3 regions of the Isoptericola sp. NPDC019571 genome follow, and region 3 is predicted to be linked to each of the others. Evidence: riboswitches for the same ligand, from Rfam matches in the RefSeq annotation. Region 3 holds a riboswitch; each other region holds the start of a gene.

The links. Region 3 has a riboswitch for thiamine pyrophosphate ahead of ACH443_RS06920 (ECF transporter S component). Riboswitches for the same ligand answer to the same signal wherever they lie in the genome.
Region 1: another riboswitch for thiamine pyrophosphate. It lies ahead of ACH443_RS13320 (thiamine ABC transporter substrate-binding protein); the one in region 3 lies ahead of ACH443_RS06920 (ECF transporter S component).
Region 2: another riboswitch for thiamine pyrophosphate. It lies ahead of thiO (glycine oxidase ThiO); the one in region 3 lies ahead of ACH443_RS06920 (ECF transporter S component).

The regions. Positions count from the first base shown of each region.
Region 1 covers NZ_JBIRXZ010000006.1:283,774-293,191, forward strand. Annotated here, with positions in the region: gene ACH443_RS13300 (sensor histidine kinase) at 31-1,272, shown strand; gene ACH443_RS13305 (response regulator) at 1,269-1,970, shown strand; gene ACH443_RS13310 (ABC transporter ATP-binding protein) at 1,983-2,780, opposite strand; gene ACH443_RS13315 (ABC transporter permease) at 2,780-4,582, opposite strand; gene ACH443_RS13320 (thiamine ABC transporter substrate-binding protein) at 4,558-5,631, opposite strand; TPP riboswitch at 5,703-5,807, opposite strand; gene ACH443_RS13325 (DUF4235 domain-containing protein) at 5,967-6,233, shown strand; gene ACH443_RS13330 (PAS domain-containing protein) at 6,265-7,044, opposite strand; gene ACH443_RS13335 (sulfite exporter TauE/SafE family protein) at 7,195-8,121, opposite strand; gene ACH443_RS13340 (RrF2 family transcriptional regulator) at 8,306-8,761, opposite strand; gene ACH443_RS13345 (AGE family epimerase/isomerase) at 8,758-9,418, opposite strand, start outside.
Region 2 covers NZ_JBIRXZ010000008.1:94,015-103,432, reverse strand. Annotated here, with positions in the region: gene ACH443_RS14855 (thiazole synthase) at 1-273, opposite strand, end outside; gene thiS (sulfur carrier protein ThiS) at 307-552, opposite strand; gene thiO (glycine oxidase ThiO) at 549-1,802, opposite strand; TPP riboswitch at 1,792-1,894, opposite strand; gene thiE (thiamine phosphate synthase) at 1,926-2,609, shown strand; gene ACH443_RS14835 (hypothetical protein) at 2,752-3,420, shown strand; gene ACH443_RS14830 (OmpA family protein) at 3,417-4,130, shown strand; gene guaA (glutamine-hydrolyzing GMP synthase) at 4,181-5,788, shown strand; gene ACH443_RS14820 (hypothetical protein) at 5,939-6,499, opposite strand; gene ACH443_RS14815 (glycosyltransferase family 4 protein) at 6,625-7,797, opposite strand; gene ACH443_RS14810 (hypothetical protein) at 7,932-8,633, shown strand; gene ACH443_RS14805 (hypothetical protein) at 8,695-9,312, opposite strand; gene ACH443_RS14800 (PspC domain-containing protein) at 9,312-9,418, opposite strand, start outside.
Region 3 covers NZ_JBIRXZ010000003.1:244,904-254,321, forward strand. Annotated here, with positions in the region: gene ACH443_RS06880 (alpha/beta hydrolase family protein) at 66-1,550, shown strand; gene ACH443_RS06885 (glutamate-5-semialdehyde dehydrogenase) at 1,594-2,922, shown strand; gene ACH443_RS06890 (hypothetical protein) at 2,974-3,126, shown strand; gene nadD (nicotinate-nucleotide adenylyltransferase) at 3,191-3,763, shown strand; gene ACH443_RS06900 (hypothetical protein) at 3,756-4,841, shown strand; gene rsfS (ribosome silencing factor) at 4,838-5,284, shown strand; gene ACH443_RS06910 (histidine phosphatase family protein) at 5,281-5,970, shown strand; tRNA gene ACH443_RS06915 (tRNA-Ala) at 6,061-6,133, shown strand; TPP riboswitch at 6,277-6,388, shown strand; gene ACH443_RS06920 (ECF transporter S component) at 6,382-7,020, shown strand; gene ACH443_RS06925 (ATP-binding cassette domain-containing protein) at 6,995-8,476, shown strand; gene ACH443_RS06930 (CbiQ family ECF transporter T component) at 8,473-9,168, shown strand; gene ACH443_RS06935 (class I SAM-dependent methyltransferase) at 9,232-9,418, shown strand, end outside.

The sequences.
Region 1 (9,418 bases), on a different contig from region 3:
GGTGCGACCGCCCGCCGTAGCGTCCCGGTCATGACGTCCACCGGCACCACCCCGCAGCCCGCCGTCGTCGGCCCCCGGCCGGCCGGCGTCCCGGGCCCGCCGCCCGCCCAGGGACCCCCGCCCGTGCCGCGCGGCGTCGTCGCGACCGCCTGGGGGCTCGTCGCCGTCCTCACCGCCGCCGCGACTGCGGCCGTCGTGACCGCCGCACCGGACACCTCCGTCGTCGGCACGACGCCGCAGGTGCCCGCCGTCGTCGACGTCGCCGTCGCGCTCGCGTCCCTCGCCCTCGTCCCGTTCCTGTTGACGCGCCGCAGCGTGCCCGCCGCGCTCGCGCTCGCCGCCCTGGCCGCCGTGTCGGGGGCGGCGACTCCCGCGGCGACCGTGGGCACGCTGCAGGTGGCGCGCTGGTACCCGGTCCGCACCGCCGCGTGGGTCGCGGGGGCGGGGATCCTGGGGCACGCGGTCCAGGCGCTGTGGCGTCCGGTGGGCCTGCCGCTGGGCTGGTGGCTCCTGTGCGACGTCGCGGTCCACGCCGCGCTCTTCGGCTGGGGCGCGTACGGGCGCGAGCGGTCCCTCGTGCTGTGGTCCCTGCGCGACCGGGCGCGCCGCGCGGAGGCCGAGCAGGAGCGGCGGGTCGCGGAGGCGCGCACGGCCGAGCGCACCCGGATCGCCCGCGAGATGCACGACACCCTCGCGCACCGCCTCTCGCTCCTGGCTGCCACCGCGGGCGCGATGGAGTACCGCCCGGACGCCGACCCGGCCGCGCTCGCCGCCGCCGCGGGGCGGGTCCGCGCGGGCGTGAGCGACGCGCTCGAGGACCTGCGGCAGGTCATCCGCCTGCTCCGCGCCGGCCCGGACGACCTCGGCCCCGTACCCGGCCTCGACGACGTGCGCCGGCTCGTCGACGACTCCCGCGCCGCCGGGACCGACGTGACGTACGAACGCACGGGCGACGACGTCCCGCCGGCCACGGTCGCGACGGCCGTGTTCCGGGTCGTGCAGGAGTCGCTGACCAACGCGCGCCGGCACGCGCCGGGCGCGGCCGTGCGGGTGACCGTCGCGACCGCTCCGGGCGAGGTCCGGGTGCGGGTGGTGGACGACGGCGCGGCACCGGGCGCCGTCGCCCCGGACGGGGTGGGCACGGGCACGGGGCTGGTCGGGCTGCGCGAGCGCGCCACGCTGCTGGGCGGCACGCTGGCCACCGGGCCGAGCTCGGGCCCCGACGCGTCGCGCGGCTTCACGGTGGAGGCGTGGCTACCGTGGGACGCGTGACGACGACGCCCGGGCCCGGCCCGCTCCCCGCCACCGGCCCCGTGGACGAGACCCCCGTGCGGATCGTCCTGGTGGACGACGACGCGCTGGTGCGCGCGGGCCTGCGCCTCATGCTCGACGGCGCGCACGGGATGCGGGTCGTGGCGGAGGCGGCCGACGGTGCGGAGGTGCCCGGCGTCCTGGACGCGCACCCGGCCGACGTCGTGCTCATGGACCTGCGCATGCCGGGCGTGGACGGCATCGCGGCCACCCGGCGGGTGCGCGCCCGCCCGTCGCCGCCGGCCGTCGTCGTGCTCACCACGTTCGACACCGCCGAGGAGGTGGGCGGGGCGCTGCGCGCCGGGGCCGCGGGCTACCTGCTCAAGGACATGCCGCCCGCCCGCATCGCCGCCGCCGTCCACGCGGCCGCCGCGGGCGAGCCGGTGCTGGCGCCCGACGTCGCGCGGCGGCTGATGGCCGCCGTCGCCGGCTCGGACGGGTCGCGCGACCGCGCCCGCGCCGCCCTGGACGCGCTCACCGCCCGCGAGCGGGACGTCGCCGTCGAGCTCGGCCTTGGCGCGTCGAACGCCGACATCGCGGCCCGGCTCTACCTCAGCGTGCCGACCGTGAAGGCGCACGTGTCGAGCGTGCTCGAGAAGCTCGGGCTGGAGAACCGCACGCAGGTCGCCCTGCTCGTGCACGACGCCGGCGAGGCATGAGCGCAGGCCCTGTCAGCCCCGCACGGGCTCCTCGGGGCGGCCGGGCACCGGCACGTCGCCGTCCGCGGACAGCCCCAGGAACTCCGCGACGCGCGGACTCGCGGGCGCGCGCAGCAGCACGTCGGGGGCGTCCACCTGGAGCAGCTGCCCGGCGTCCATGACGGCGACGCGGTCGGCGACGGTGAAGGCCTCGTCGTGGTCGTGCGTGACGAAGACGGCGGTGGTGCCGGTGGCCTGGAGGGTGTCGCGGACGTCGACGGCGAGCCGCTCGCGCAGGCGGCGGTCGAGGGCGGACAGCGGCTCGTCGAGCAGCAGCAGCCGCGGGCGGGGCGCGAGGGCCCGGGCGAGCGCCACGCGCTGCTTCTCCCCGCCCGACAGCGTCGCGACGGACCGGCGTTCGTAGCCCGCGAGCCCGACGTCGGCGAGCAGCTCGGCGACCCGCGCGGCCCGCTCGGCACGCGGCACGCCCAGGGTCTCGAGCCCGTAGGCCACGTTACGGCCGACGTCCCGGTGCGGGAAGAGCTGGCCGTCCTGGAAGAGCAGGCCGAAGTTCCGGCGGTGCACGGGCACGCCCGCGAGGTCCGCGCCGTCGAACGCCACGGTGCCGCCCGCGAGCGGCTCCAGCCCGGCGACGGCGCGCAGCAGCGACGACTTGCCGCAGCCGCTCGGCCCGAGCAGCGCGACGATCTCGCCTGCCGCGACGTCGAGCGAGACGCCGTCCACCGCGACCGCCCCCGGTCGGCGGCGCGTGGCGCCGTACCGCACGACGGCGTCGCGCACGACGAGCCCCGTCGTCTGGCCCTGCTCCATCAGAACTCCCCTCCCGGCCGGTCGCCGCGCAGGCGCTCGGCCACCATCATGACGGTCGCGGTGAGCACGGCCAGCACCACGGACGCCGCGAGCGCCATCCCGTAGTTCTCGGCCCCGGGCCGCCCGATCAGCCGGTAGATCACCACAGGCAGCGTGGCCGTGTCGGGGCGGGCGAGGAACGACGTCGCACCGAACTCTCCGAGCGAGACCGCGAACGCGAACCCGATCGCCAGCCCCAGCGACCGCGCGCCCAGCGGGCCGTCGACGGTCCGCAGCACCCGCCCCGGCGCCGCGCCCAGCGTGGCGGCCGCCTCGCGCAGCCGCGGGTCGATGGCGCGCAGCACCGGCAGCATCGTGCGCACGACGAGCGGGATGGCGACGACGGCCTGCGCGATCGGGACGAGCGCGCCGGAGGTGCGCAGGTCGACGTCGAGCCCGAACGGCTTGTCCAGCGTGATGAGGAAGCCGAAGCCCACCGTCACGGCGGAGACGCCCAGGGGCAGCATGAACGCGGCGTCGAGCACCCCGACGGCGCTCCGCAGACCCGCCCGCCGCGGGCGACGCGACACGACGAGCGCCACGAGGCCGCCCACGACGACGGCGATCAGCGCGGCCCACGCCGCGGTGCGCAGCGAGTTGCCCAGTGCCTCCCAGACCGTGACGGTCAGGGCGTTGCGCCCGCCGGTGGTGCCGAGGGCCACGTAGTTGTCGAGGCCCCAGGAGCCGTCGGGAGCCCGCAGCGACCGCGTGACGAGCCCCGCCATGGGCAGCACGAGCAGCCCGGCGACCACGACGAGGGTGACGAGCGCCGGCACGACGTCCGTGCCGTCGGCACCGGTGCGCAGCCGCAGCCGGTGCGCGGACACGCTGTCGCTCGTGAGGTGCAGGGCCCGCTCCCGGCGCGCCCGGGCGCGGGAGCTGACCAGCAGCGCGCCGGCCACCACGACGAGCTGCAGCACCGACAGCACCGCCGCCGAGCGCAGGTCGAGGAACTGGGTGGTGCGCGTCCAGATCTCCGTCTCGATCGTGCCGTAGCGCAGGCCGCCGAGGACGAGGACGACGCCGAACGCCGTCGCGCAGAACAGGAAGACGACCGCGGCGGCCGACGCGATCGCCGGGCCGAGCGCGGGCAGCGTCACGGTGCGGAACGCGCGCCACGGCGTGGCGCCGAGCGCGCGGGCGGCCTGCTCGGCGCGCGGGTCGAGCCGCTCCCACATGCCGCCGACGGTGCGCACCACGACCGCGTAGTTGAAGAAGACCAGGGCGAGCACGATGCCCGCGAAGCTCTCCTCCAGGTGCGCCCAGCCGAGCGGCCCGCCGGGGGCGAAGAGCGCGCGGAACGCGACGCCGACGACGACGCTCGGCAGCACGAACGGCACGGTCACCAGGCCGCGCACGAGGGTGCGCCCCGGGAACCGGCACCGGTACAGCACGTACGCGCCGGGCAGGCCGAGCAGCACCGACAGCGCCGTGCCCGTGATCGCCTGGGCGAGCGTCTGCCCGACGATCCGCCACGTGCGCTCCTGGGACAGCACCTCTGCGAAGCCGGACAGGTCGAGCTCCCGCCCCGCCGCGGTCTCGGTGAAGAACCCCTGCAGGACGAGCGACACCACCGGCCACGCGAAGAAGACCGCGAGGAAGCCCAGCGGGAGCGCGACGGCCGCGCCCCAGCCGAGCCACGCGCCCCATCGGTCTGCACCCCGCCGGGCGGCGCGCCACCGCGCCGCCCGGGCTGCCGGGCGGGCGGTGGCGCGCGGGACGCGGGGCACGGGGCGCGTCAGCCGACGACCGTCGCCGTCCACTGCTCGATCCACTCGTCGCGGTGCGCGGCGACGTCGGCGGGCGCCACCTCGAACGGCTCGTCGGCCAGGGGCGCGAACTGCTGCCAGTCGGCGGGCAGCTCCACGCCCGGGTCCGCGGGGTACATGTACATCTGGCCGGGCACGTCGGCCTGGAACTCGGCGCTCGTCAGGAAGTCCACGAGCTTCTCGGCGCCCTCGGGGTTCTCGGCGCCCGCCAGCACGCCCGCGTACTCGACCTGCCGGAAGCAGGTGTCGAGCATCGCGCTCGTGGCGGAGGTCTTCCCGTCGTCGCTCACGGTGAACGCGGGCGACGTCGCGTACGACAGCGCGATCGGGCGCTGCCCGCCCTCGCCGGCGCCGGAGAAGTCCACGTAGTACGCGTCCTCCCAGCTCTCGGCCACCTTGAGGCCGTTGTCGCGCAGGTCGGCCCAGTAGGCCTCCCAGCCGTCCGCGCCGAACGCGCCGATCGTCGCGAGCAGGAACGCGAGGCCGGGGGACGACGTCGCCGGATTGGTCACGACGGTGAGGTCCGCGTACTCCGGCTTCGCGAGGTCCTCGAGCGTCGTCGGGGGCGTGACGCCGTGCTTCTCGAACCAGCCGTCGTCAAGGTTCATGCACACGTCGCCCACGTCGACCGGCGTCAGCGTGCCCGCCAGGTCGTCGGGCGCGTAGGCCGCGACCTCCGGGGCGAGGTCGGCCGGCTGGTACTCCTCGAAGACCCCGGCGTCGACGGCCCGCGACGCGTACGTGTTGTCCACGCCGAAGACGACGTCGCCCAGCGGCGCGTCCTTGGTGAGCACGAGCTGGTTCACCAGCGTGCCCGCGTCGCCCGGGGCCACCTGCTCGACGGTGAGACCGGACTCCTTCTCGAACGCGGCCAGGACGTCGTCGGAGACGGCGAACGAGTCGTGGGTGACGAGCGTGACCGTGCTCGACGCCGCGCCGCTCGCGTCGTCCGTGGGCGTCCCGCCGCACGCCGCCAGCAGCGGCAGCAGGGCGACGACGCCCGCGGTGGCGGCCGTGGTCCGGGCCGTGGTCGTGAGCTTCATGCTGTCCTCCTCAAGGTGCGAGAAGGGGGTCCTGCGGGCACCCGGCACCGTCGTGGTGCGGCCGTCCGCAGGGAACGAGATTCCCGACTTCCTCCACCGGTGCTAACCGGGTCAGGTTCGAGGGTCTGCGGCGGTCCGCACTCTCAGCGCCGGTGGGCGCTCCCCTGTCGTATCACCACGAGCCTACCCGCCGACGCCGCGCTACCGTGGTGCAGTCCTCGGCCTCGGGGTGTGACGTGCCTGACGTGCCGTGACGCCGTCCGGCGGCCGCGGACGCACGCGAGACGACGCGCGGTCGTGCCGCGGCCGCGCCGGGACCTACCGAGGGAGAGCACGTGACGGACACCGAGCAGCCGCTGGGCGTGAAGGTCGGCACGGTGGTGCTGACGATCGCCGCCGGATGGGTCGCGCAGAAGCTGATCGGGGTGGTCTGGGAGAAGACGACGGGCAGCGTGGCGCCCACCAACGTGGACGACGACGAGATCTCGATCATCCAGGCCGTCACCTTCGCGGCGGTCTCGGGCGGGGTCGCGGTGCTCGCGAAGCGCCTCGCCCGCAAGGGCGCCGTGCGCGCGGCGGCCCGGTTCGTCCCCGGCCGCTGATCCCCCGCTCCTGACGGGCCCGCCCTGCGGGTCAGTGGCTCGCGCGCGGACGCCGGCGGGCGAGCTGCGCGTCGTGCCCGTGCGGCCGGTCCACCGGCCGCACGGTGGCGAGCGCCTGGCTGAGCCGGTCCGCCGCGTCCTGGGCCGGCGGGGCGGACCGCACCACCTCCGCCGCCGTGAGCGCGGCGTCGCGGTCCCCGACGGGCCGCGCGAGCCCTTTCATCACCTGTTCGCCCGCCGACTGGGCGGAGATCCCGACCTGCGCGCCGGCGTCCGCGAGCACCTCGGTGGCGACCGACTCGTCCACGCCGCACACCGCCATGATGGCTCCCTTGGCCTGCTCGGCGGCCGCGGCCGCGACGAACGCTCGGGACACGGCCCGGTGCGCCTCGCGCTCCAGCGCGTCCCGCACGACCGGGCTCGCGTCGATGACGTAGCCGACGATCTGCGACGACGCGCCGTCGGCCCCGTGCCTTCCCTGTCCGGTCACGACGACGGTATGGGTGCGCCCGTGGTCGTCCACGACGCGGTGCGCCCCCGAGAACGGCCGCCCGGTGCCGAGCGCGACCACCGCCGTCCGGGAGAGCCGCTCGCGGTCGTCGGGATGCAGGTGGGCGCGCAGCACCTCCGGTCCCGGCGCGATCTTGCCCGGCTCGCGACCGAAGATCCGGAAGACCTCGTCCGACCACCACCACTCCCCCGTGGCGACGTCGACGCGGTACCGGCCGACGAGCAGCTGGCTCCCCGCACCCAGCAGCTCCGCGAGGGCGACGAGCTCGCGGCGCGGTGTGTCGTTGGTCGTGCTGGACATCGAGGCTCACCCCCAGTGCCGTGCAGCTGGGTCAGGCGCGCAGTTCTCCTGGCTTCACCACCGTACCGGGACGGCGCGACACCGCCACCGCACGGCGGGTGACGTGCGGTGGCGGTGTTGTCGGTGGCCTCGGCCGTGCCGGGGCAGGCGTCAGGCGACCGTCGTCGCCGCGGCCTCGGGGTGCTCGCCGGCCGCCTCGGCCCGCTCCGCCGCGACCGCCTTGCGGTGCTCGCGGAACGAGTAGGCGACGGCGGCGGCCCAGCCGACCGCGATGAGCCCGAGGACGAGACCCCGCACGCCGTCGCTCACCGGGAACTCGTCGAGGCTCAGCAGGGTGCGGACGTTGGTGAGCACGATGATCCCGCCGACGGCGGAGCCGAGGACGCGCGGCGGCACCAGGCGGACGAGCCACGCCGCGATCGGCGCCGCGATCAGGCCGCCGATGAGCAGCGCCAGGGCCCAGGTCGGGTTGATGCCTGCGGTCCCGAGGCCGAAGAGGAAGCCGAGGCTCGCGGCGACGGCCACGAAGAACTCGCTGGTGTCGATCGAGCCGATCACCTTGCGGGGCTCCATGCGGCCGCTCGCGAGGATGGCGGGCGTGCCCACCGGCCCCCAGCCGCCGCCGCCCGTGGCGTCCATGAACCCGGCGACCAGGCCGAGCGGGGTGAGGAACCGCTTCCGGAGCGGCTGCCCGAGGCGGTCCGTGCGCAGCCCGCGGAGCGTGAAGCGCAGCAGCACGTACAGGCCCAGCCCCAGCAGCAGGATCGACATCAGCGGCTTGGCGATCTCGGTCGACAGCCACGAGAGGAAGGTCGCGCCTGCGAACGCGCCGACCGCACCGGGGATGCCGATCTTGGTGACGACCTTCCAGTCCACGTTCCCGAACCGCCAGTGCGACGCACCGGACGCCAGCGTCGTCCCGACCTCGGCGAGGTGGACGGTCGCCGACGCGGCCGCGGGGTTGGTACCGATCGCGAGCAGCAGGGTGGTCGAGGTGACGCCATAGGCCATGCCCAGGCTGCCGTCGACAAGCTGCGCACCGAGGCCCACGAGGGCAAGGAGGACGAGAGTCCGCACGGGGGTTCCCTCCGTTTCGGCGCGGCAGCGGGTCCGCCGCGTCTGCAGTGAAGTTACCCGATCGGCTCTATCGGATTCAACGGTCTCAAGAATCTGTCTGCATGCTGAGACGCGCCTTCCGGGGTCGGCGCGGGCCGTGCCGCGCCCCGACCGCCCCGTGCCGGTCAGGCCGCGGGAGCGGGGCTCACGGGTTGATCCACGCCGATTCCTGCTCGGTGAGCCGGCGCACGACGTCGGGGATCGTCCCGGCCGCGAGGTCCGCCAGGGTCACCTGTTCCAGCACGGCCCGGACGTTCACGCGCAGCGCCACCCACACGTGCAGCAGCGACGCCGCCGCGCCCGTGTACTCCAGGTCCGAGGGCCGCGCGTCGCGCACGAAAACCAGCGGCCCGTCCACGGCGCGCACGACGTCGGCGACGGTGACCTTGTCGGCCGGACGGGCCAGCACGTACCCGCCGCCCGCGCCGCGACGGCTCGCGACGATGCCCTCGCGCCGCAGGTCGCTCAGGATCGCCTCGAGGAAGCGGTGGGGCACCTGCTGCGCGCGGGCGAGAGCCTCGGCCGGCACGGGGCCCTCGCCGGACGCGGCGAGCTCGGCGGCCGCCCGCACCGCGTAGTCGGCCTTCGCGGAGATCCTCACGAGGTCGTCACCGCGTCGCCCAGTCGCGTGCCGGCCAGCAGCGGCCCGGCCTCCCGGGCGGACGCCGCGAACGACCCGGTGAGGGGCAGGTCCGGCAGGATCACGGCCTGGGCCGCGTGGTAGATGTCGGGCTTGCCGACCCAGGTCCGGCCCGAGGGGCGGTTGGCCGTGTCGAGCTCGTGGAACCAGGAGCCCCGCTCGTGGTCCACCAGGTGGGCGTCGATCCACGCCCACCACGTGTCGGCGAGCTCGGCGTAGCGCGCCTCGCCCGTCGTGCGGTGCAGGACGTCGGCCGCCGCGGCCGCTTCGGCCGCCACCCAGTGGAAGCGGCGCGCCTCGACCGGGGTCCCGTGCCAGTCCGTCGTGTACACGAAGCCGCCCCCGGGCCCGTCCCACCCGTCGGCCACGGCGCGATCGAACAGCTGCCGTGCTGCGTCGGTGCGCCGGCCCTGCGTCCCCGCGGCGACGTCCACCTGCAGGAGCAACCGCGCCCACTCCAGGCCGTGGCCCGGTGTGGCGCCGTACGGCTTGAACGGGTCGTGCGGACGGTCGGCGTTGTACTCGAGCTGCGGCCGCCACTCCGTGTCGAAGTGCTCCGGGATCCGCCAGTCGTTGCCCGCAGCCCAGCCGATCACGCGGTCGGCCACGACCGCCGCC
Region 2 (9,418 bases), on a different contig from region 3:
GGGCAGGGCGCGGATGCCGAGCCGCTCCAGCAGCCCCCAGATGCCGCCGTCCTCGGCGCCCGCGCCGCCCGGGCGCACCGCGACGCGGCGCATCGCCACCGTGGTGAGCCCGGTGCCCGACGCGACCAGCGCGTCCTCGAGCGTCATGAGGTTCGACGCGCCGCCCGTGCCCATGACGAGGCGCGAGCCGATCTCCGTGCCGGCGACCACCAGGGGGTCGACGAGCGGGTGCGCGAGCGGGCGGGACGTGGCCGCGGCGTGCGTGCTGGTCATGCTTCCTCCGTGCTTCGTGGTCAGGCTTCGTGGTCAGCCGCCCTGGACGGCGGTGACGATCTCGACCCGGTCGCCGGGAGCGATCCGGGTGCCGGCCCACAGGCCGCGGGGGACGACGGCGTCGTTCACGGCGACGGCGATGCCCTGCACGGAGCCGTCGGCGACGAACGCGGGCACGAGGGCCGCGACGACGGCCTCGACGCCGTCGCCGTGCGGCCCGTCGAGCGGGTAGGCCTCGCCGTTCACGACGGCGGTGCGGGTGGCGGGGGCGGCGGTCATCGGGCGGCTCCTTCGGGGAGACGGGCGGCGGGCGCGAAGCGGCGCGGGTCGGCGGCGGACAGCGCCGGGTCGGGGGGAGGCGCTCCGGTCAGCACGGCCACGACCGCGTCGGCGGTGAGCGGGGCGAGCAGCACCCCGTTGCGCCCGTGCCCGACGGCGGCGAGCAGGCCGGGCACCGCGGTCGCGCCGACGAGCGGCAGGTTGTCGGGGGTGGCCGGGCGGGCGCGCGGCGTGACGTCGACCAGCGCGGCCTCGTCGATGCCGGGCACGAGCGCGCGGGCGTCACGCAGCAGCGCGAACACGCCGCCCGCCTCGGCGCGGCGGTCGTCGGGGCGCTCCTCGCTGGTGGCGCCGACGACGATCTCCCGGTGGCTCGGCCCGGTGCCGGGCCCCGCGCCGGTACCGGGACCCCGCGGCACGACGTACACCGGCCGCCCCTGCACGGTGCCCCGCACCACGTGCTCGAGCGCGAGGCCCGGGCCGGCGTCCAGGCGCAGCGTGGCGCCCTTCACCGGCCGCACCGGGACACGCACGTCGGGCACGCCGTCGAGCAGCGACGCCGTCGCGACCGCGCCGGTCGCGACGACGACCGCGCCCGCGGCGTGGCGCGCGCCCGCGTCGTCGTGCACCGCGACGACGCGGCCCGCGCCGTCGCGCTCGAGCCGCGCCGCCGCGCGGCGCACGAGGGCGCCGCCGAGAGCCTGGACGAGCGCCGCGTGCGCCCCTCGCGGGTCCACGGCGAGGTCGCCCTCGACGACGGCCGCCCCGGCGAGCCGCGGCCCGAGGTACGGCTCGCGCCGCCGCGCGTCGGCCACGGAGACCTCGGCGGAGGCGAGGCCCCACTCCCGGTGCAGCGCCAGGACCCGGCGCAGCAGGGCGAGGTCGTCGGCGTCGTACGCGACGGCGAGCGACCCGGCGCGCAGCAGGGGGACGTCGCGCCCGGTCGCCGCGGCCAGGCGGACGGCGAAGTCGGGCCAGAGCGCGGCCGAGGCGACGTTGAGGCGGGCGAGCTCCCGCTCGCCGAAGTCGGACTCGCTGACAGCCGCGAGCATCCCCGCCGCGGCGCGGGTGGCGCCCTCGCCGGGCGACGGGTCGAGCACGGTGACGAACAGACCGCTCGCTGCGGCGCGCCAGGCCACGGAGAGGCCGACGATCCCGCCGCCCACGACGACCATGTCGGACAGGGTGTCGGACAGGGTGCCGGACAGGGTGCCGGACAGGGCGTCGGACGGACTGCTGGGCGTGGGCATGTGCGCTCCCTTCGCTGGCATGACCCAGATCAGGTTCGACGGTCGGCTCCTACGCCCTCTCAGCCCCGAGCGGGGCTCCCGTGCGCGGCCACTGTAACCCGGGCCGTGGTTACCCTGACCGGCGTGACCACGACCGCGCCCGACCACGGTGCCGCCCCGGAGACCGCTCCCGACGCGCCCCGCGCCCGCCTCGCCGACGCCCGCCTGTACCTGTGCACCGACGCCCGCGAGGAGCGCGGCGACCTGGAGGACTTCCTCCACGCAGCGCTCGCGGGCGGCGTCGACGTCGTGCAGCTGCGGGACAAGACGCTCGACGTCGCGCGCGAGCTCGAGCTGCAGGAGGTGGTCGCCCGCGTCGCCGCGGAGCACGGCGCGCTCTGGGCGGTGAACGACCGGGCCGACGTCGCGCAGCTCACCGGGACGCCCGTGGTGCACATGGGGCAGCGCGACCTGCCGGTGCCCGCCGTGCGGTCGCTGCTGGGGCCGGCGCCGGTGCTCGGCCGGTCCACGCACTCCGCGGACCAGGCCGCCGCGGCGGAGGCCGACCCGGACGTCGACTACTTCTGCGTCGGCCCGCTGTGGGCCACGCCCACCAAGCCCGGCCGCGCGGCCGTCGGGCTCGACCTGCTGCGCGAGGTGGCGGCGACCCGCCCGACGACGCCGTGGTTCGCCATCGGCGGCGTCGACGGCGAGCGCCTGGACGCCGTGCTCGACACCGGAGCGTCGCGCGTCGTCGTCGTGCGGGCGATCACGCAGGCGCCCGACCCCGAGCGCGCCGCCCGCGAGCTGCGCGAGCGGCTGGGCTGACCCGCCGGCCCATCCGGGCACGCCCCGGGATGGGGAGTGCTCCCCCTCGCGGGTGATACCCGGCGGGGGTGGCGTGTGCCACAGTGAGCTCGCCCCGCCTCGCGCCGGGGCGAGTCGCGCCCCCCGAGCCCTGGAGAAGTCGATGTCCCCTCGTGCCCGCACGTCCGCCCTGCTGCTCGCCGGCGCCCTGCTCGTCCTGTCCGGGTGCACCGGCGGGGGCGCCGAGGAGGAGGGCGGGACGTCTGGAACGGCCGCATCGGCCACCCCGGAGGCCGAGGCGGCCGCGGATCCTGGCACGGCGTCCGTCGCCGACCAGGTGATGGCGGAGCAGAAGATCGCGACGCCGCACGGCTCGGACGCGGCCCTCGGCGGCGAGGTGACCGTGTCGCTGCGGGCGGTCGAGGTGGCCGGCGGCACGACGACGGTGCGCTGGGCGCTGCGCTGGGACGACGACGCGTCGCCCGCCGACGCGGGGGCGAGCTGGTACGACATGAGCGTGGAACCCAGCACGACCATGACGGACCGGGCGGGTCTCAAGGCGTACCGGCCGTTCTGCACCGAGGGTGCCTGGCAGGAGGACACCGACGACTCGACGAAGGCGGCGGTCGCGCAGATCAAGTGCCGTGAGTCCATGCTCGTGTCCCCTCTCGAGAAGCACGCCTTCAAGTTCCCCAACCACGGCACCATCGAGGTGTCCGCCGTGCTGCCCGCGCCGGAGGGGGAGCCCGCGACGGTGGACGTCCTGCCCGCCGAGGGGCTGCCGCTGTTCACGGACGTGACGGTCACCTACGTCGACGGCGCCGCGAAGTGACGGCTCGACGGCAGCGGGGGACGGTGGTCGCGGCGCTCGCCGCGCTGCTCGCCGCGCTGCTCGCCGCGCTGCTCGCCGCGCTGCTCGCCCCGGGTGCTGCCGGCCCGGCCGTGGCGGGGACCGAGCCGAGCGCGTCGCCGAGCCCGTCGTCGGGCGCCGCTCCGACGGCCGACCCGGAGCTGATGCAGGAGGCGCGGGCAGCGCTCGCGGAGCAGGACGCGACCGTCGAGGCCGCGGAGACCACCGACGCGATGCGCACGGACGCCACGGTCGACCTGCGCGCGGGCGACTCGACGTTCGCCTTGGACGCCGCGGACTCCACCATCACTCTGGAGCAGAGGCAGGAGAAGAAGGACGACACGGTCGTCACGCTCACGTCCGACCTGCTGTTCGACTTCGGCAGGGCGACGCTGACGCCGGAGGCGGCGAAGGCGGTCGCGAGGCTGGCGGCGGACATCCCGCAGGACGCGACGGTGCGCGTGGACGGGTACACCGACTCGATCGGCACGGACGCGAAGAACCTCACGCTCTCCCGGCAGCGCGCGAACGCGGTCGCCGACGTGCTCGCGGCGGAGCGGCCGGACCTCACGCTGAAGGTGGAGGGCCACGGCGAGGCGGACCCGGTCGCGGACAACGAGGTGGACGGCCAGGACAACCCCGCGGGGCGGGCGCTCAACCGCCGCGTCGAGGTGACCTACCCCACCGCGTGACCCGTGGGACGGGCCCGGGAGCGGTACCGTCCGGCGGCTACGATGGCTCGGTGACGTCTCCCGCCACCGACACCCCCACCACCGCCGACCTGGCGCCCACGCCGCGACCGGTCCTCGTCGTCGACTTCGGCGCCCAGTACGCGCAGCTCATCGCGCGCCGGGTGCGCGAGGCCCGCGTCTACTCCGAGATCGTGCCGCACACGTTCACCACCGAGCAGATGCTCGCCAAGAACCCGGCGGCCATCATCCTGTCGGGCGGCCCGTCGTCGGTGTACGCCACCGGCGCGCCGTTCGTGGACCCGGCGCTGTTCGAGGCCGGCGTGCCGGTGCTCGGCATCTGCTACGGCTTCCAGGCGATGGCGCAGGCGCTGGGCGGCACCGTCGCGCAGACGGGGCAGCGGGAGTACGGCGGCACCGAGGTCGAGGTGTGCGAGGCCGGCGTGCTGCTGGCGGGCACCCCCGACCACCAGACCACCTGGATGAGCCACGGCGACTCCGTGCACGCGGCGCCCGAGGGCTTCACGGTGCTCGCGACGTCGTCAGGCTCGCCCGTCGCGGCGATCGAGGACACCGGCCGCCGCCTGTACGGCGTGCAGTGGCACCCCGAGGTCAAGCACTCCGCGCACGGTCAGGCCGTGCTGGAGAAGTTCCTCTACGAGGGCGCGGGGCTCGCGCCCGACTGGACGGCCGGCAACGTCATCGCCGACCAGGTCGCCGCGATCCGCGCGCAGGTCGGCGACGCGCGCGTCATCTGCGCCCTGTCCGGCGGCGTGGACTCCGCCGTCGCCGCCGCGCTGGTGCAGCGCGCCGTCGGCGACCAGCTCACCTGCGTGCACGTGGACCACGGCCTGCTGCGCGAGGGCGAGGTCGAGCAGATCGAGCGCGACTTCGTCGCGTCCACGGGCGTGAAGCTGATCATCCGCGACGAGAAGGAGCGGTTCCTCACCGCCCTCGCGGGCGTGAGCGACCCCGAGACGAAGCGCAAGATCATCGGCCGCGAGTTCATCCGCGTCTTCGAGGACGCCCAGCGCGACATCGTCGCCGAGGCGGGCGCCCACGGCGAGGAGGTCAAGTTCCTCGTGCAGGGCACGCTCTACCCGGACGTCGTCGAGTCCGGTGGGGGCGAGGGCGCGGCCAACATCAAGAGCCACCACAACGTGGGCGGCCTGCCCGACGACCTGCAGTTCGAGCTGGTCGAGCCGCTGCGCACCCTGTTCAAGGACGAGGTCCGCGCGGTCGGCCGCGAGCTCGGGGTGCCGGAGGAGATCGTCTCCCGCCAGCCCTTCCCGGGTCCGGGCCTCGGCATCCGCATCGTCGGCGAGGTGACGGCGGAGCGCCTCGAGACGCTGCGCCAGGCGGACGCCATCGCGCGCGCCGAGCTCACCAAGGCCGGCCTGGACGACGAGATCTGGCAGTGCCCCGTCGTGCTGCTGGCCGACGTCCGCTCCGTCGGCGTGCAGGGCGACGGCCGCACCTACGGCCACCCGATCGTGCTGCGCCCCGTGTCCTCCGAGGACGCCATGACGGCCGACTGGACGCGCCTGCCCTACGACGTGCTGTCCGTCATCTCCACCCGCATCACCAACGAGGTGAGCGAGGTCAACCGCGTGGTGCTCGACGTGACGAGCAAGCCGCCGGGCACGATCGAGTGGGAGTGAGTGTGGTCGAGCGTCGGCGGGGGCGGGACGTCGTGTCGTTCGAATGATTCGCTCGTTCCTCGCTCGGCTCTCACGACACGACGTCCCGCCCCCACCGACACGGGTGGGCGGCGGCGGAAGTGCCCGCCGCCGTTCCCGTTGGTGGATGTGTCAGGAGATGCGGAACGAGTTCGCCCGGTCGTTGAAGCTGCCGAGGTAGCTGTCCTTGTCGATGAACCCGGTGTACGCCCCCGTCTTGTTGTTGCCGTTGTAGAGGCGCACGTCGCAGCCGTTGTAGGTCTTGACGGAGCTGATCCGGTTGGACAGCGCGGTGCCGAGGTTGGCGCCGCCCTCGTTGTCCCCGGTGCCCGACGTGCAGCCGACCTTGTACTTCGGGTTGAACACGACGACCTGGAAGCCGCCGTAGTCCTTGTTCTGGTACAACCGTGCGACGACCAGCCCGGTCCCCGGCTTCGCGTTCTTGCAGCCGAAGGTCCCGTCGAGGACGGCGCAGTAGTAGGTGGTGCTGGCAGCCGTGGCCGAGATCTTCAGGTCCTCGACCATGACCGGTGCGTCGCTGTCCACGCGCTGCACCTGGACCGGCGCCAGGTCGTCCGCGGGCGCGGCCGTCGCGGTCGGACCCGCGACCCCCAGCGCGGTGATCGCGGCGAGCCCGCCGACGACGGCGGCGAGCCGGGCGCGGACGTTGCGTCGTTGCGTCGTGATGGTCATCTTCGCTCCTCACGTCTGCCGGCGATCCCCTCGTCGCCGGTCACGGTGTGGGGGGAGCGCGGAGCGGGCGATCTTGATACGCCCGAGCAACGACGTGCCCGTGACCTGCGGTGACGCCGCCTCGGTCAGCGGACGAGCGATGCGGCGCGCTCGTACGCGCGGTCGACGTCGGCGAGCACGCGCGGCCACGACGTCGCGAGCTCGGCGGAGCGGTTGTGGGCGATGATCGCGTCGAGCAGGGCGGGGTCGTCGGCGAGGCGGACGAGGGCGCCGGCCATCGCCGCGTCGTCGTCCACGAGGAGGGCGTCGCGCCCGTCGACCAGGCGCTCCGCGACCCCCGACTGCGACCGGCTGACGACGGCGAGTCCGGCGGCCTGGGCCTCGAGCGCCGCGATGCCGAACGCGTCCTGCACCGCGGGGGCGACGAAGACGTCGGCGCGCACGTAGAGGCGCTTGAGCTCGGTCGGGGTGAGGCGGCCGACGAGCCGCACCGTGTCGGCCAGCCCGTGCTCGCGCACCCAGCGGCGGGCGTCGGCGAGCTGCGGGCCGTCGCCGCCGATGGTCGCGACCAGGCGCCCGGGGGCCTTCTCCATCGCGGCGGCGATCGCCTCCAGCATCGGCAGCACCCGCTTGCGCGGCGCGAACCGGGTGGCGGACACGACGTGCACCTCGCGCCCTTCCGCCCGCTCGCCCCGCTCGACGCGCGGCAGCCGCCAGGCGTCGACGTCGATGCCGTTGCCCAGCACCGACACGCGACCCGCCGCCGCGTCGGGCGCGAGTCGTCGCCCGACGACACGGCGCAGGGGAGCGGCGGTCAGCTCGCTCACCGCGGACCACTGGACCGGCCACGACGACCACCGGGTCACGCGGTCGAGCGCGCCGAACGCGCGATCCCAGCCGCCCCACACGCTGTGCACGGTGAGCAGCGCCGGCAGCCCGAGCCGGGTCACCGGGCGGAGCGCCAGCTCGACCGTCGGGGCGAGCACGCCCATGTGCAGGTGCACGGCGTCCGGGCGCCGCCCGTCCCCCTCGAGCTCGCGCAGCCGCGCCAGCACGTGCGCCGTCGAGCGCGGGTGGACGGGGAAGCCCCCCGGCACGCGGGCGGCGACGCGGTGCACGACGACGCCGTCGCCGTCGGTCGACGTCGTCAGGCCGTGGTCGCCGGGGGCGGCCGGCGTCGTGGTGATGACCTCGACGTCGTGCCCGGCCTCCGCCTGCCGGCGCGCGAGCCGGGCCACCTGGGTCTCGATGCCGCCGAGCAGCGGCAGGTAGGAGTCGGAGACGTGGACGATGCGCACCGGCTCATCCTGCCATCGGCAGCGGCGCGGCCACCTGCGGCTTCGCCGAGCCGAGGGCGTGCGTTGGCGCTACCGTGCGAGGAGCGGGACCTCTGGCGCACGCGCCACGGCACACACCTGAGGAGAGGTGCGACATGTCGAGCACTGTCACCGTTCATCCGACCAAGGGCGTCCGCGGGATCGGGATGATCACCGTCATCGCGGGCATCGTCATGATCGTGCTCGGCGTGGGCGTCTGGGTGGTCGTCTCCCAGACCCTCTCCGCCGAGGAGATCACCGTCTCCGAGGACGCCAACATGTTCGCGGGCCAGCACGTCGCCGGACCGTTCACCGCGTACGCGCAGGCGGAGGTGATCGACAAGCACGCCACCGAGATGGCCGACGGGAAGACCTATGCCCAGCTCGACCAGGACGACCCCGTCCGCGACAGCGTGATGGACGCGTCGTTCCTGCGCGCGTCGCTGTTCACGTCGGTGGTGGCGTTCGGCGTCTGCGCCCTCGTCATCGGCCTGGGCATCGTGTTCATCCTGCTCGGGAGCGCGCTACGCAAGCTCGCCGGCGGGCCGCAGGTGGTGATCGACTCGCCCTCGCTCACGTCCGAGGGCGGGCTGTCGCACGCCGCGCACCGCGCCGACCCGGTCGAGCCCGACCGGCCGTCGGCCCCGACGACGCCCGCCGCGCCGCCCGAGCGGCCGAGCACGCGCACGGCTCCCGAGGCGCCCTCCGCCGGGACGTCGACGCCTCCCTCGACGCCGCCGTCTGCGTCCCCCTCGACGCCGCCGGAGAACCCTCCGGCCGCGCCGCCGGCGGGGGGCAGCGGCTCGCCGTCGGCCTGAGGCCCGACCCGCACGACGACGCGGCGGTGACCCGATGGTCACCGCCGCGTCGTCGTGCGCGTCAGCGGGCGGTCGTCGCGCGGCGTCGGCGGCGCACCGCGCTCACCACGGAGCCGATCACCAGCAGGGCGCCCGCCGCGGCGAGCAGCACGATCGCGGCCAGCTCGACGTCGATGTGCGCGCCCGCGGCGTTGGCCACCAGGCCCACGCCGAAGGCGACGACGAGGAAGCCCCACACGATCGTGCTCGCCCGCGGGCCGGTGCTGGCCGGCGGCTCGTCCACGGGGACGGGCGCCACCGGGGGCGCGGGCGCCGCCTCCGCCGGCTCGGACGAGGCCCACCCCGACGAGGCCGGCTCGAGCGTCGGCTCGGGCGCGGCGGCGCCGTAGCCGGGGGCGGGCGTCTCCGGCGCGGTCGCCGCCGGCTGGGTGGGCCCGTGCTCGGTGACGGCGGGTTCCGCGGGCCGCTCCGGCTGGTCGAAGATCGACAGCGGGTCGTCCGGCCCCGCCACCGGGAACGCGCGGGTGTCGCCCGAGGCGGGGTAGGCCTGGGTCTCGTCGGCCGCGCGCAGCGCCCGGGTGTCGTCGGCCGCAGGCAGGGCCTGCGTCTCGTCCGCGGCCGGCAGGGCCTGGGTCTCGTCCGGCTCGGGGCCGGGCGTGGTGGACTTGTCGTCGCTCATCAGGACTCCTCGATGGTCAGGTTGCCGGCGCGCACGCCGACGTCGAGCAGCAGGCGGGCGCCATCGGCCTGGCGAGCCTCCTCGTTGGTGAACCGCACGGGACCGT
Region 3 (9,418 bases):
GGCGCCCGGGCGTCGGTAGGGGCACGGGCGCGCACGGAGCGCGCCACCGAACCCCGGAGGCCGGCATGCGCCGTCCGCACCACGCCACCCCGACCCCTGCCCGCACCGTCGCCGGCGGCGTCCTCGCCGCGACCCTCACCGCCGCCGCGCTCGTCGTCGCGCCGACGGCGTCCGCGTCGACCACCGCGCCGGCCGCGGCCGCCGCGTGCGGGCCCACGGAGCCCGGGGTGTCCGAGCACTGCGGCGAGCTGGCGGGCGCCCGCTACCGCGTGCTCGTCCCGGACGACTGGAACGGCACGCTCGTGCTGTTCAGCCACGGCCACTACCCGTCGGAGTTCTTCGGCGGCTTCCCCGCACCCCACATCCTGGGCAACCAGGAGCTCAGCGAGGGCGTGCTCACCGACCACGGGTACGCCGTCGCGGGCTCGCTCTTCCAGGGCGACGGCCTGGACTTCACCGTCCCCACGGCGGTGGCCGACCAGTCGCGCTTGCTCGACTGGTTCGAGGAGCACGTCGCCGAGCCGGACCGCACCGTGACCTACGGGCAGTCGATGGGCGCGGTGACCGCCGTCAAGCACGCGGAGACCGAGCCCGAGCGGATCGACGGCGTGCTCACCGTGGGCGGCGTCCTGGACTGGGTGGGCCAGCTCGACGCGATCCTCGACATGAACCTCGCGACGCAGGTGCTGCTCACCGACGGCACCGACGCCCACGGCAACCCGATCGAGCTCGTCCACGCCGACGACCCGGGGGCGAGCCGCGACGCCCTGGTAGCGGCGCTCGTCGAGGCCCAGGAGACGCCCCAGGGGCGGGCCCGCATCTCGCTCATCGCGTCCCTCAACACGGTGACGGGCTGGTACGGGATGAACGACCCGCGGCCCGCCACGCTCGAGGAGCGGGCCCGCGGCCAAGCGCAGTGGCTGATCGGCGCCTACACGCTGGGCCTCGGGCCCACGGGCCGGGTCGACCTCGAGGCGACGACGGGCGGCAACCCGAGCAGCACCGACCTGGACCACCTGCGCGCCCGCCTCGCGCGGTCGGGCGCCGCGGCGGAGGTCGTGACCGCCTACGCGAAGGCCGGGCTCGACCTGCGGGACGACCTGGCGGCGCTGGAGGGCGCGGAGCCGATCGAGGCCGACCCGGAGGCGCGGGCGGCGATGGTCGCGCACCGTCCGGAGGGGACGACGCCGTCGCCCGTCCTCACGCTGCACACGACGGGTGACGGCGGGGCACCGCCGTCGGCCGAGCGCTCGTTCGCGCACCGCGTGCGCGAGGCGGGCGACCCCGGACGGTTCCGCAGCCTGTACGTCGAGCGGGGGGCGCACCTGTCCGTGAGCCTGGGGGAGGAGCTCGTGGCGCTGCGCACGCTGGAGCGGCGTATCGACACCGGCCGCTGGCCGTCGCTCGCGCCCCGCACGCTGAACCGGGCGGCCGACGCGCTGGGCCCGGACTACCGGGCCACGTTCGAGGTCGTCACCCTGCAGACCTTCGACCACGCCCCGGCGTTCACCCGTTTCGTGCCGCCGCCCGCGCCCCGTCCCTCCTGGTGAGAGGGGCCTGCCGCCGCGCGCGCCGCCGTCGTACCCTCGGGGGATGACCACGACCCTCACGGAGGACCTGGCGGCGGGCGGCGCGGGTGCCGGCAGCGCCGGCGACGACGTCGCGGCCGCCGTCCGCGACGTCGCCCGGCGGTCCCAGGTCGCGTCGCGGACGCTCGCGACCGCCACCAGGGCCACGAAGGACGCCGCGCTGCACGCGCTGGCCGACGCGCTCGAGGCGGCGGCCGACGAGATCGTGACGGCGAACGCCGACGACCTCGCCCGCGGGCGGGAGCGCGGCCTGAGCGACGGGCTGCTCGACCGGCTGGCGCTCACGCCGGCGCGGATCGGCGCCATCGCCGGCGCGCTGCGCGAGCTCGCCGGACTGCCCGACCCGGTCGGCGAGGTGGTGCGCGGCCAGACGCTGCCGAACGGGCTGCGCCTGCGCCAGCTGCGCGTGCCGATGGGCGTGGTCGGCATGATCTACGAGGCGCGGCCGAACGTCACGGTCGACGCCGCGGGCCTGGCGCTGAAGTCCGGCAACGCCGTGATCCTGCGCGGTGGCAGCGCGGCGGCGTCGTCCAACGCGGTGATCGTCGACGTGCTGCGTCGTGCGCTGGAGGCCCAGGGCCTGCCCGCCGATCTCGTGCAGACCATCGACGCCTACGGGCGCCCGGGCGGCGTCGCGCTCATGCAGGCCCGCGGGCTCGTGGACGTGCTCGTCCCGCGCGGCGGGGCCGACCTCATCCGCACGGTCGTCGAGTCGTCGACCGTGCCGGTCATCGAGACCGGGGTCGGCAACGTGCACGTGTACGTGGACGCCACGGCCGACGTCGCGAACGCCGTCGAGATCGTCATGAACGCCAAGACGCAGCGGGTCGGGGTGTGCAACGCGGCGGAGACGCTGCTGGTGCACGCGGACGCCGCGGAGGCGTTCCTCCCCGCGGCGCTCGCGGCGCTCGGCGGGGCGGGCGTGGTGCTGCACGGCGACGCGCGCACGGTCGCCCTGGCGCCCGAGTCGGTCGAGGTGCTCCCCGCGACCGACGCCGACTGGGCCACCGAGTACCTCGCCCTGGAGCTCGCCGTGCGCGTCGTCGACTCGCTCGACGACGCGATCGAGCACATCCGCACCTGGTCGTCGGGGCACACGGAGGCGATCCTCACCCGGGACCTGGCCGCCTCCGAGCGCTTCGTCGCCGAGGTCGACTCGGCCGCCGTGATGGTGAACGCCTCGACGCGCTTCACCGACGGCGGCGAGCTGGGCCTCGGCGCCGAGATCGGCATCTCCACGCAGAAGCTGCACGCGCGCGGGCCCATGGGCCTGGCCGAGCTCACGACCACCAAGTGGGTCGTACACGGCGACGGGCACGTCCGGCCCGCGTGAGAGACTGACCCCCGACCGCAACCCGCCGCACACCACGCACAGGAGGAACCCGTGCTGCACACCGCCGTCCAGGTGGCCCAGGAGGCCGCCGAGCACGCCGAGACCATCTCCCCGATCGCGATGGGTCTGCTCGCGTTCGGCGGCCTGGTCGCCGCGCTCGTGGTGACGTACGCCTTCCGCAACGTGTCCAACCGCCACCACTGACGGCCCCCGTCCGGTCAGCGTGAACGAGCCGTCGTCGCAGCCGCGCCGTCCGCGCCTGGGCGTGATGGGCGGCACCTTCGACCCCATCCACCACGGGCACCTGGTCGCCGCCAGCGAGGCGGCGGCGCTGCTCGACCTCGACGAGGTCGTCTTCGTGCCCACAGGCAAGCCGACCTTCAAGCAGCACCAGCGGGTGTCCCCGGCCGAGCACCGCTACCTCATGACGGTGATCGCGACGGCGTCGAACCCCCGGTTCACGGTGAGCCGGGTCGACATCGACCGTCCGGGCCTCACCTACACCGTCGACACGCTGCGGGACCTGCACGTGCAACGCCCCGACGCCGACCTGTTCTTCATCAGCGGCGCCGACGCGATCGAGCAGATCCTGACCTGGAAGGATGCCGCGCTCCTGTGGGAGATGGCACACTTCGTGGCTGTCACGCGGCCGGGGCACCAGCTCATGGTGGACGGCCTGCCCCACGACGGGGTCACGACGCTGGAGGTCCCGGCGCTGGCGATCTCGTCGAGCGACTGCCGTCGCAGGGCGCAGGCCGGCCAACCGGTGTGGTACCTGGTGCCGGACGGCGTGGTCCAGTACATCGCCAAGCACGGTCTGTATCGAGGTCTCGATGAGTGACAACAACCCGTCCCGCCCGCTGACCCGCCGCGAGATCCGCGAGCGGGAGCAGGCGGCCGCCGCCGCGCAGGCGAGCGCCGTTCCGCCGGCGCCGTCCGGGCCCGAGCACGGCGCGCCCGCCGCGGCGAGGTCGCCGTTCGCCCCGCCCGCCGGGCCGGCGCCGGCGCCGCGGTTCTCCGCGCCGGCGGCCGGGGCGCCGTCCCGCCGTTCCCTCCGCGAGCAGAGCCCGGCGCCCGCCCCCGCGCCCGCGCCGATGGTGCGGCCGCCGTCCACCTCCGCCGGGGTGCGCGGGCTGGACGAGACCGGTCGGCTGGCCCCGATCCAGCGACCGACCGGCGAGATGTCCCGCGCCGTCGCCCCGACGCCCCCGGTGCGCCCCGCGGCGCCGTCCAGCGCCCCGGCCGCGCCGCCCGCGCGCCCCTCGACCCGCCGTGACCAGGGCGCCGCCCCGGCGGGCTCCGCCACCGGGTACGGGCTGCCGCCGGTGGCCGCCCCGTCGAGCGCCGCGCCAGCGGCCCCGGCGGCCAGCCCGCCGGCGACGGTGGCGCCGCGCCCCGACGGCCCCGCCCGCCGTTCCCCGTTCGCGACGACGGGCACCTCCTCGCCGTTCGGCACCACGTCGGCCCCGGCGTCGGCGCCGCCCGCCCAGGCGGCCCCGAGCCCGGCGCCGACCGCCGCACCCACGTCGGCGGCGCCCCCGCTGCCCTGGGCCAGCCCGACCACGGAGCGGCCCGCGTCCGTGCCGCCGTCGCGCCCCACGGCGGGGGCCGCCCTGCCGGCGGCCGCGCCGGAGCGACCTGCCGCGTCCCCGTTCGACGCGCTGGTCGCGTCGGAGCAGCCCGTCCGGGCGCGCTCGGCCGCGCCGCTGGACGACGAGGACGACGACGAGGACTGGGACGAGCCCGAGGCGTCCTACACCTGGCTGCACTACATCGTCCTCGTGGTCGTCGCGTTCGTGCTGGGGCTCCTGGTCTGGAAGCTGCTGCTCGGCGACAACGGCGCCCAGGACTTCACGACCGACGGCGCCGCACCCGCGAGCGTCGTCCTCCCGTACGAGCACCCCGGAGCCGCTGCATGACCGCCAGCCCCCGCGCCGTCGAGCTGGCGATCGTCGCCGCTCGGGCCGCCTCGGACCGCAAGGCGCAGGAGATCATCGCGCTGGACGTGAGCGACCAGCTGGTGCTCACCGACGTGTTCCTCATCGCCTCGGGCACGAACGAGCGGCAGGTCTCGGCCATCGTGGACGCCGTCGAGGAGGCGATGTTCCTCGCCGGGTCCAAGCCGATCCGCCGCGAGGGCAAGGCGCAGGCGCGATGGGTGCTGCTCGACTTCGGCGAGGTCGTCGTCCACGTGCAGCACGCCGAGGACCGCGTGTACTACGCGCTCGAGCGCCTGTGGAAGGACTGCCCGGCGGTCGAGCTGCCGGAGGACGCGCGCGGCGGCGACGGCGCGGCGGCCGCCGCCGAGTACGGCGACGGCGGGGGCGACGGCGCGATCCGTCTCGCGGGCGACGAGCGGTGACGGCCGGCACCGTCGTCCTGCTGCGGCACGCCCGCACCGCCTACAACGCCTCCCTGCGGCTGCAGGGGCAGATCGACATCCCGCTCGACGAGGTCGGACGCTGGCAGGCGGTGGAGGGCGGCTCCGCGCTCGCGTCGTCGCACCGCGCGACACGCATCGTGTCGTCCGACCTGGGCCGCGCCGTCGAGACGGCGTCCGCGTACGCGGACGCGCTCGGCGGGGAGCCCCTGGTGACGGACGAGCGCCTGCGCGAGCGCGGCTTCGGCGCCTGGGAGGGCCTCACGGGCGCCGAGCTGCAGGAGCGCTGGCCCGAGGAGTACGCAGCCTGGCGCCTCGGTGCCGAGCCCGTGGGGGCGGGGGCCGAGACGAAGGCGGCGGTCGCACAGCGCATGGCCGAGGCCGTGGCCGAGCACGCCGCGGACCTGGCCGACGACGCGACGCTCGTCCTCGTGTCGCACGGGGCCGCCATCTCGCTGGCGGTGACGGCGTTGCTCGGGCTCGACCCGACCACCTGGCGCGGGCTGGCGGGCATGCACAACGTGCACTGGTCGCACCTGCACCGTGCCGGGGAGGGCGCCGTGCCGGCATGGCGCCTCGTGGCGCACAACGTGGGCGCGGGGTACCCCCTGGACCGCTGGCAGGCGGGACCGGACTGGAATTTGGAACCTGGCCCGAAGTCTGCCTAAGATATCGACGTTCCGAGGGGCGCAAGCCCGGAGGAACACACCGAATCAGACGAATCGCCTGGCCGTCCGCGGTCGCGAGAGTCGGTTCTCGGGGCTGTGGCGCAGCTGGTAGCGCACCTGCATGGCATGCAGGGGGTCAGGGGTTCGAGTCCCCTCAGCTCCACCCCGACGAAAAGGCCCGGAACCCCATGGTTCCGGGCCTTCTTGCGTGACCAGGGGTTTCACGGTGCGGGACGGTCTTGCGCGGACGCCGACGTCGCCTAGGGTCGGACCTGCGGCCGCGTCGTCGGCCGTCACATCTGAAGACACCCATGACAGGGGAGCGCCGTCGAAGGGGCGCTGAGAGTGCGGGCACAGCCGCAGACCCTTGGAACCTGCTCCGGTTAGCACCGGCGAAGGGAGTTACCTGGAATGTCCGCGCCCATCTCTCTGCGCAGCGCGTCCCCGCGGTACCGCACCGTCGACCTCGTCACGGTGGCCATGCTCGGCGTGGCCGTCGGTGTCGTCTTCTGGGGCTGGACCCAGCTCTACCACCTGCTCTCCGCCGGGCTGGCGGTCGCCTTCCCGCCGGCCACCGGGCTGCTCGGGGGCGGCTGGCTGCTCGGCGGCGTGCTGGGCGGCCTCATCGTCCGCCGCCCGGGCGCGGCGCTGCTCACCGAGGTCGTCGCCGCGAGCGTCGAGGCGCTGCTCGGCGCCGGCTGGGGCTTCTCGGCGATCGTCTCCGGCGTCGTCCAGGGGTTCGGCACCGAGCTCGTGCTCGCGCTGTTCCTCTATCGCCGGTTCGGCACCGCCGTCGCGGCCCTGGCGGGTGCGGCGGCGGGCGCGTGCGGCGCCGTCTACGAGTGGTTCGCCTACTACCCGGACTGGGCGTGGGGCTTCCGGCTGGCGTACCTGGGCCTCTTCGCGCTGTCCGGCGCTCTGCTCGCGGGCCTGGGAGGCGCGGCGCTCGTGCGCGCCCTCGCGCGGGCCGGCGTGCTCGACGCGTTCGGGCCGGGGCGCGACCTCGCCGACCGCGGCGTCGGTCGTGCCGCCGATCGCGCCCGGGCCTGACGGCGTGGCGCGCGACGACGTCCGGGCGCGCGTGCGGGGGCTGAGCTGGCGGCCCACCGGGCGCCGGGTCCCGACGATCGAGGGCCTCGACCTCACCGTCGGCGCGGGGGAGCGCATCGGCCTGGTCGGGCCGAGCGGGGCGGGCAAGTCGACCGTGTTGCACGCCCTCGCGGGGGTCCTGGGGGACCCGCTGCCCGGCGACCTGTCCGGCACCGTCCACGTGGACGGCGGGGTGGGGCTCGTGCCGCAGAACCCGGGCTCCGCGGTCGTCGCGGCCCGGATCGGCCGGGACGCCGCCTTCGGCCCCGAGAACTCCGGCCTGCCGCGGGACGAGATCTGGCGTCGGGCCCGGGAGGCTCTCGACCGGGTCGGGCTGCGGTACCCGCCCGACAGGCCGACGTCGGCCCTCTCGGGCGGCGAGCTGCAGCGGCTCGCGCTCGCAGGGGCGCTGGCGAGCGCCCCGGGCCTGCTGCTCCTGGACGAGCCGACCGCGATGCTCGACCCCGCCGCCGCGGCCGAGGTCCGCGCCGCCGTCGTCGGCGCGCTGGAGGGCACGGGCACATCCCTCGTGGTGGTCGACCACCACGTCGGGCCGTGGCTCGAGCACCTGGACCGCGTCGTGGTGCTCGGGCCGGCGGGCCGGGTCACGCACGACGTCGCGCCCGCCGCGCTGAGCGACGGCGCGGCCGGCCCGCGCGGTGACCTGACGCGCGCCGGCGTCTGGCTGCCCGGGGTGGCGGCGCCCGATCCGCTGCCCGTCCCGGCCGCGCTGGTCGCGCCGGACGACGCCGGGCCGGAGGTCTCGGTCGACTCCCTCGAGGTCGACCTGACGACGCGCGGCCTGCGCGGCCGTACCACCACGCGGGCGCTCGACGGCGTGGCCGCGCGGCTGCCTGCGGGGCTCCTCACGGCCGTCACGGGGCCCTCGGGGGCGGGGAAGTCCACGCTCGTCGCCACCCTCGCGGGGCACCTGCGGCCGACCGCCGGCGTGGTGCGGGGAGCTCCGGGGCGTACGGCCCGCTCGCGAGACCTCGCGCGGTCGTGCGGCTGGGTGCCGCAGCACCCGGAGCACGGCCTGCTCGCCCTGCGCGTGCGGGACGAGGTGGAGCTCACCGGCCGACGCCTCGGCGTCCGGGTGGACGTGGATGAGGTGCTCGCGCTGCTGCGCCTGGACCATCTCGCCGACGCGCACCCGTTCCGGCTGTCCGGCGGCGAGCAGCGGCGGCTCGCGCTGGCGGCCGCGCTCGCGCACCGGCCGGGGCTCGTGCTGCTGGACGAGCCGACCGTCGGCCAGGACCGGGGGACCTGGGCGGCGGTGGCGGGGTGGGCCACCGCCGCCGCCCGGCATGGCGCCACGGTCGCGGCCAGCACCCACGACGCGCACCTCGTCGCCCTCGCCGGGCACCAGGTGCAGCTCGGCGGCCCGGCACGCGAGCGACAGGCGGTGGCGGCATGACCGGTGTGCTGGGGCGCGTGAACGCCCTCGTGCTCGTGGCGCTCGGGCTGCTCGGGCTGGTCGCCTCCCTGGGCGTCCGGGACGTCGCGAGCGCCGGCGCCGCGCTGGGCGCCTGCCTGGCGTTCGGGCTGCTGCTCCTGCCGCGCGGGGCCGGGTCGCCGGCCCGGTACCTCGCGGTCGTCGTCGCCATCGCGTCGGTGGCGTGGTCCACCTGGCTGCTCGGCGGCCGCGACCCGGTGGAGGCCGGCGTCGCGGGGGCCCGCATCGCGGTGCTCGCGCTGCCGGGCGTGGCGCTCGCCCCGCTCGTCGACCCGAGCGGGCTGGCCGACCAGCTCGGCCAGCGGCTGCGCCTGCCGGCGCGCTTCGTCGTCGGCGTCGCCGCGGCGCTGCAGCGGTTCGAGCGGCTCGGTGCGGTGTGGGAGCAGGCGTCGCGAGCCCGCCGGTCGCGCGGCGTCGGGCCCGGCCGGGGTCCGCTCTCGCGGGCCCGACACGCGGCGTCCGTGACGTTCGCGGTCCTGGCCGCCACCCTGCGCGACGCGGCCGCCATGGCCGTCGCGATGGACGCCCGCGGCTTCGCCTCCGCCCACCACCGCACCTGGGCGGAGCCGGCGCCGTGGACACGCACCGACACCGTCGTGCTCGCCGGCGGCGCGCTCGTCGCGGCGTTGCCGTTCGCCGTCCTCGTCGGGTAGCGGTCGCGCGGGAGGCGCCGCCCAGGAGCCGTGGGGCGCAGAATGGGCAGCGGGAGGTGCTCCATGGCCCGCCAGGTGCACGATTTCGACGCCCTGTACGCCGCCGACGCCCCGCCGCCGTGGGAGATCGGCCGTCCGCAGCCCGCGCTCCTGGCGCTCGTGCGCCGGTCGGTGCTCGCGGACCCGGTCCTCGACGTCGGGTGCGGCACGGGCGTGCTGGCTCTCGCCGTCGCTCGGGCGGGCCACCGGG